One region of the Pseudomonas sp. JDS28PS106 genome, then DNA from elsewhere that is predicted to be linked to it. Evidence: predicted binding sites of a transcription regulator. Region 1 holds the regulator's gene; the other holds the start of a gene.
The links. The regulator sigma-54, encoded in region 1, starts transcription at its own class of promoters, with help from an activator protein. The targets are predictions, from matches to a motif close to ANTGGCATNNANNTTGCTNT.
Positions count from the first base shown of each region.

Region 2: the regulator sigma-54 is predicted to act here: its motif matches at 1,795-1,814, upstream of nirB (nitrite reductase large subunit NirB).

Region 1 is NZ_JBAJGT010000005.1:179,396-182,712, reverse strand. Features, by position in the region: gene rapZ (RNase adapter RapZ) at 1-27, opposite strand, end outside; gene ptsN (PTS IIA-like nitrogen regulatory protein PtsN) at 30-494, opposite strand; gene hpf (ribosome hibernation-promoting factor, HPF/YfiA family) at 508-816, opposite strand; gene TRP66_RS10155 (RNA polymerase factor sigma-54) at 890-2,386, opposite strand; gene lptB (LPS export ABC transporter ATP-binding protein) at 2,555-3,280, opposite strand; gene lptA (lipopolysaccharide transport periplasmic protein LptA) at 3,281-3,317, opposite strand, start outside.
Region 2 is NZ_JBAJGT010000001.1:515,338-518,654, forward strand. Features, by position in the region: gene TRP66_RS02190 (peptidase U32 family protein) at 1-1,095, shown strand, start outside; gene TRP66_RS02195 (GNAT family N-acetyltransferase) at 1,102-1,596, opposite strand; gene nirB (nitrite reductase large subunit NirB) at 1,961-3,317, shown strand, end outside.

The DNA.
Region 1 (3,317 bases):
GCGACCGCTCACGATGATCATGCGCATGATCAGCGGCCGTTCTGCACGTCCAGCACCACTTGATAAAGCGTTTCACCGCTTTGGGCACTGCGTAGGCGGTCGCGCACGTCGGCGCGGTCGAGCATACTGGCTATCTGGCGCAGCAGCTCCAGGTGCTCATCGGTGGCAGCCTGGGGGACCAGCAGCACGAACAGAAGGTCGACCGGCGCTCCATCGATGGCGTCGAATTCAACAGGAGCATCGAGATGTATCACCGCACTGACCGGTGCGGCGCAGTCAGGCAGGCGGCAATGGGGAATGGCGATACCGTTGCCAAACCCGGTGGAACCGAGCTTTTCACGGGCTACGAGGCTTTCGAATACCGTTTGCGAATCCATGTCCGGCACTTCGCGCCCGATCAGGTTGGCAATGGTTTCGAGGACACGCTTTTTGCTGCCTCCCGGCACGTTCACCAGGGAACGGCCGGGGGTCAGTATGTTTTCAAGTCGGATCATGTGAATAGTAGTGTCAGCGAGCGGTCGCACCTTTGAGGATGTTCTGCTGCTTTTCCTTATGCTTGAGCAATTGTCTGTCCAGCTTGTCTGTCAGCAGGTCGATGGCTGCATACATGTCGTCGTGCTCGGCATTGGCAACGACTTCTCCACCTGGGATGTGCAGGGTGGCTTCCACCTTCTGCTTCAGCTTCTCGACCGTCATGATGACCTGAACGTTGGTAATCTTGTCGAAATGTCCTTCGAGCTTGCGGAGCTTGAGCTCCATGTACTCTCGCAGAGGCTGGGTCACTTCCAGTTGGTGTCCACTGATGTTGACTTGCATACAGCTTTCTCCTTTGCCAGTGCATATAGAGGCGGGAAGAACCCGCCGCTGGAACGCTGTGGCGCGGCCTGCATCACATCAGTCGCTTTCGCTCGCTGGACGGTGCGATCCCGAGGGATTCGCGGTATTTGGCGACTGTGCGGCGGGCTACTTGAATGCCTTGTGCCTCCAGTAAACCAGCGATCTTGCTATCACTCAACGGCTTTTTCTGATTTTCAGCGGCAACCAGTTTCTTGATGATCGCGCGGATCGCCGTGGATGAGCATTCGCCTCCCTCGGAAGTGCTTACGTGGCTGGAGAAGAAGTATTTCAGCTCGTAAATGCCCCGGGGCGTGTGCATGAATTTCTGGGTGGTGACGCGCGAAATCGTCGACTCGTGCATGCCTACCGCTTCGGCGATGTCATGCAGAACCAGCGGTTTCATGGCTTCATCGCCGTACTCCAGGAAGCCGCGCTGGTGCTCGACGATCTGGGTCGCGACTTTCATGAGAGTTTCGTTGCGGCTTTGCAGGCTCTTGATGAACCAGCGAGCCTCCTGCAACTGATTGCGCATGAAAGTGTTGTCGGCGCTGGTGTCGGCACGACGGACGAAGCCTGCGTACTGAGGATTGACTCGCAGCCGGGGCACCGACTCCTGATTGAGCTCCACCAGCCAGCGCTCGTTGTCCTTGCGCACGATCACGTCAGGAATGACGTACTCGGGTTCGGTCGACTCGATCTGCGAGCCGGGCCGCGGGTTGAGGCTCTGGACCAGCTCGATGACCTGGCGAAGCTCGTCTTCCTTGAGCTTCATGCGCCGCATCAGCTGTGAATAGTCGCGACTGCCCAGAAGATCGATGAAGTCGGTGACCAGGCGCTGGGCTTCGGCCAGCCAGCGAGTCTTGGCAGGGAGCTGACGCAGTTGCAGCAACAGGCACTCGCCCAGATTGCGCGCGCCAATGCCGGCCGGCTCGAACTGCTGAATGCGATGCAGGACGGCTTCGACTTCATCGAGCTCGACATCCAGTTCCGGATCGAACGACTCGACGATTTCATCCAGTGTTTCGTCCAGATAGCCCTGGTTATTGATGCAGTCGATGAGCGTGACGGCGATCAGCCGGTCCTTGTCGGACATGGGCGCGACGTTGAGCTGCCACAGCAGATGGCTCTGCAGGCTTTCGCCCGCCGAGGTGCGGGTCGTGAAATCCCACTCGTCATCATCGTTGCCGGGCAGGCTGCTGGCGCTGGTCTGGTAGACGTCTTCCCAGGCGGTATCGACCGGCAGCTCGTTGGGAATGCGCTCGCTCCATTCACCGTCTTCGAGGTTGTCCACGGTGGACGTCGTGGACTCCTGGAAGGTCGGCTCGGGAATTTCCGCGGCGGGCGCCTGCTCGATATTGTCGGCCAGTGGATCGGACGTATCGAAATCGTCGCCTTCTTCCTGGCGTTCCAGCATAGGGTTGGATTCCAGCGCCTCCTGGATTTCCTGCTGGAGATCCAGAGTCGACAGCTGGAGCAAGCGGATGGCCTGTTGCAGCTGAGGCGTCATCGTCAGCTGCTGGCCCATTCTCAAGACTAGCGATGGTTTCATGGCAGGGGCTTAACACCTTATTCGCCGGCGCACATGCGCCATCCACTACAGAGCGCCGAAGCGCCATCACAAGCAAATTATATGCCTGAAACCTAAAGCTTTGCCTAGAGCGTCGTGACAAATAAAAAGTTGTCAAGCCCCTCAAGCGAGAAGGGCACTCCAGAGCTGTTACAGACGGAATTCGTGGCCGAGGTAAACCTCTTTCACCAGCTGGTTGGCCAGAATGGTTTCGGCATTGCCTTCGGCGATCAGCTGTCCGTCGTTGACGATGTAGGCGGTTTCGCAGATATCCAGGGTTTCACGGACGTTGTGGTCGGTGATCAGCACGCCGATCCCCTTGGCCTTGAGGTGGTGGATGATCTGTTTGATGTCGCCGACCGAGATCGGATCGACGCCCGCGAACGGTTCGTCCAGCAGGATGAATTTTGGTGCGGTAGCCAGCGCCCGCGCGATCTCGACCCGGCGACGCTCGCCGCCGGACAGGCTCATGCCGAGGTTGTCGCGGATGTGCGTGATGTGGAATTCCTGCAACAGGCTTTCCAGCTCCTTGCGGCGCGCGGCGGTATCGAGCTCCTTGCGGGTCTCGAGAATCGCCATGATGTTGTCCGCCACCGACAGCTTGCGGAAGATGGAGGCTTCCTGAGGCAGATAGCCAATGCCGGCGCGAGCGCGGCCGTGCATGGGCTGATGACTGACGTCCAGGTCGTCGATCAGGACGCGGCCCTGATCCGCCTGCACCAGTCCGACGATCATGTAGAAGCAGGTGGTCTTGCCGGCGCCGTTGGGGCCGAGCAGGCCGACGATCTGACCGCTTTCGATGGACAGGCTCACATCGCGCACGACCTGGCGGCTCTTGTAGCTCTTGGCCAGATGCTGGGCTTTAAGCGTCGCCATTTACTGGGCCTTCTGCGGTTGTTCGGATTTTTTCTTA
Region 2 (3,317 bases), on a different contig from region 1:
CGCAAAATCGACATCGGCGCCTTCGATACTCCGACGTTCACCGGCCTGCCGGTGGGCAGCGTCGAGAAGCTGGGCAAGCGCGATCTGATTGCCGTGACCCACGAGCCGTTGTCCAACGGCGACGGCCTCAACGTGCTGATCAAGCGTGAAGTCGTCGGCTTCCGGGCCAACGTCGCCGAACTCAAGGGCGAATTCGAAGAAGACGGCGAGAAGCGCTGGCGCTACAGGGTCGAGCCCAACGAGATGCCGGCCGCGCTGTCGCGCCTGCGCCCCAACCATCCGCTGAACCGTAACCTGGATCACAATTGGCAGCAGGCGCTGTTGCGCACGTCCGCCGAACGCCGCATCGGTATCCAGTGGCATGCCGTGCTGCGCGAAGACCGCCTGAGCCTGACCGCGACCAGCGAGGAAGGCGTGAGCGTTGCCGTGCAGCTGGAAGGTCCGTTCGGTGCCGCCAACAAGCCCGAGCAGGCGTTGGATCAGTTGCGCGACCTGCTGACTCAGCTGGGGACCACCATTTATCACGCCCACGATGTGAAGCTGGATGCGCCGCAGGCGTTCTTCATCCCCAATTCACAGCTCAAGGCCCTGCGCCGTGATGCCGTGGAAGCGCTGACCGAGGCTCGTATCGCCGCGCACCCGCGGGGCGGCCGCAAGGCTGAAACCACACCGCCGCCGGTCTATCCCGAGTCGCACCTGTCGTTTCTGGCCAACGTCTATAACCAGAAAGCGCGGGACTTCTACCATCGCCATGGCGTGCAGTTGATCGACGCGGCCTACGAGGCGCACCAGGAGACCGGCGAAGTGCCGGTCATGATCACCAAGCACTGCCTGCGTTTCTCGTTCAACCTGTGCCCCAAGCAGGCCAAGGGCGTGACCGGCGTGCGGACCAAAGTGGCGCCAATGCAGCTTATCCAGGGTGATGAAGTGCTGACCCTCAAGTTCGACTGCAAGCCTTGCGAAATGCATGTGGTCGGCAAGATGAAGGGCCACATTCTGGACCTGCCGCTGCCGGGCAGCGCGTCGGCGCCGGTGGTCGGGCATATCACGCCGCAGGACTTGCTCAAGACCGCCCGCCAGCGCACCCCGCGCTGACTCCTGTCAGCAGAGCACGCACTGCATGTGCGTGGTCTGCCAGACCGGGTCGGATTCGACGTCGACGATCCCGAACCCCTGTTTCTGCCAGAAGCCGATCGCGCCTGGCAGGAACGGGTGCGTATGCAGATAGAGCGCCTCGACCCTGTCTTCCAGCGCCTGCCGCCTGAGCGCGTCATACAACTGCCCCGCCAATCCTGCGCCCCGGTGATCGTGAGCGACGAACAGCCGCACGATTTCAACCGTGCGCCTGCCCCGATAATCCAGCTGTGGGAAGCGATGGTCGTACGGCAGATAGCCGATGGCCGCGACGATCCGCTCGCCCTCCTTGGCAATCAGAAACCGACCGCCCTGCCCTGACAGGTAAACCTGTTCGAACCGGGCCAGATCGCTCGGCACGGCGCGCGGGTCGAGCATGGGAAAGATTTCGGCGCGGGCGCGCATGACGAAATCGAGGGTCTGAGGGATGTCGGTAGACGTGACTTCAGAGATGGAGATCATGGAAAACGGCCTGGTTGATCGTAGGCACGCGGCTATAGGATGCCGCCTATTGGCTCCTGCAGCGTGCACGGCATTAAAGCGTAATCGGTGCATACGCACCAATCCAAGGCAAGACAGCGCCGCGTGCCCGAACCTGCCAACGCTCGTCGATCGGCCTGCGACCCCCGGCACACAAGCCCTGCAGCCAGATGATCGCAAGCTGGCACAGGCTCTGCATTACTCAGGCAAAGGCCGCACCGGGCAACGACGCTCGATTTGCAGCCACCCTATATAAGAGAACAGGCAAAGGCGCCTGGAACCGAAAGGTTCCGGGCGCCTTTTTTTTGCTCCACGAAAACCTGATGGGCCTCGGCCGGGACTTGCTATGAACACCACAGTCTTCCCCCACAACGAACTGCAAACCCTGATCGTCGTCGGCAATGGCATGGTCGGTCACCATTGTGTCGAGCAACTGATCGCCGGCGGAGCGTTGCAGCGCTACCGCATTCACGTCTTTGGTGAAGAGGCGCAACGCGCCTATGACCGCGTGCATCTGTCCGAATACTTTACCGGACGCGATGCCGAGTCCCTGGCGATGAGCGAGATGTCGCTCTACGAGCAGCCTGGGCTGAGCCTGCATCTGGGCGTGCCCGTTCTGGAAATCGATCGCGGCCGGCGGGAAATCATCACCGCTCAGGGCTGCTTCGCCTACGACAAGCTGGTGCTGGCGACCGGTTCTTATCCCTTCGTGCCGCCCATCGAAGGCGCCGAGGGCAATTCGCGGCTGGTGTATCGCACTCTCGAAGACCTGGATGACATTCGCCGCGCGGCCACCCGCGCGCGGCGTGGCGTGGTGGTCGGCGGCGGGCTGCTGGGACTGGAAGCGGCCAACGCCCTCAAATCGCTGGGACTGGAAGCGCACGTCGTGGAATTCGCCCCGCGCCTGATGCCGGTCCAGCTCGACGAGCCGGGCGGCGCGGCCCTCAAGGCCCGTATCGAAGCGCTGGGTGTGGGCGTGCATTTGTCTCGCGCCACCCAATCGATCAGCGATGGGCGCGAATACCGCTATCGCATGAACTTCGCCAACGACGAGTTCCTGGAAACCGACCTGATCGTGTTTTCCGCCGGCATTCGTCCCCAGGATGCGTTGGCGCGCCAGAGTGAACTGGAACTCGGCCCACGCGGCGGCATCGCCATCGACGAACATTGCCGCACCAGCGACCCCGATATCTATGCCATCGGCGAGTGCGCAGCCTGGAACGGCAGCGTGTTCGGGCTGGTCGCTCCCGGTTACCAGATGGCGCGCGGCGTCGCCGCCCAGCTGTGCGGGCAAGATGCGCAACCCTTCTTCGGCGCCGACATGTCCACCAAGCTCAAGCTGCTGGGCGTCGACGTCGGCTCCATCGGCGATGCCCATGGCGCGTTGGCCGGCGCGGTCAGCTATCGCTACATCGACGAAGCCACCTCCAGCTATCGCCGCCTGGTGGTATCGGCGGACGGCAAGCGCGTGCTGGGCGCGGTGCTGGTCGGCGACAACAGCTATTACGACACCCTGCTGCAATATGCCCAGAACGGCATTGCGCTGCCGGCCGATCCGGCAAGCCTGATCCTGCCCCACAGTGAAGGCGCACCGACTCTGGGCGCCAGCGCCCTGCCCGCCACCGCGACCATCTGCTCCTGCCATAACGTCAGCAAGGGTTCGATCTGTTCGGCCATCGACGAAGGCTGCACCGACCTCGCCG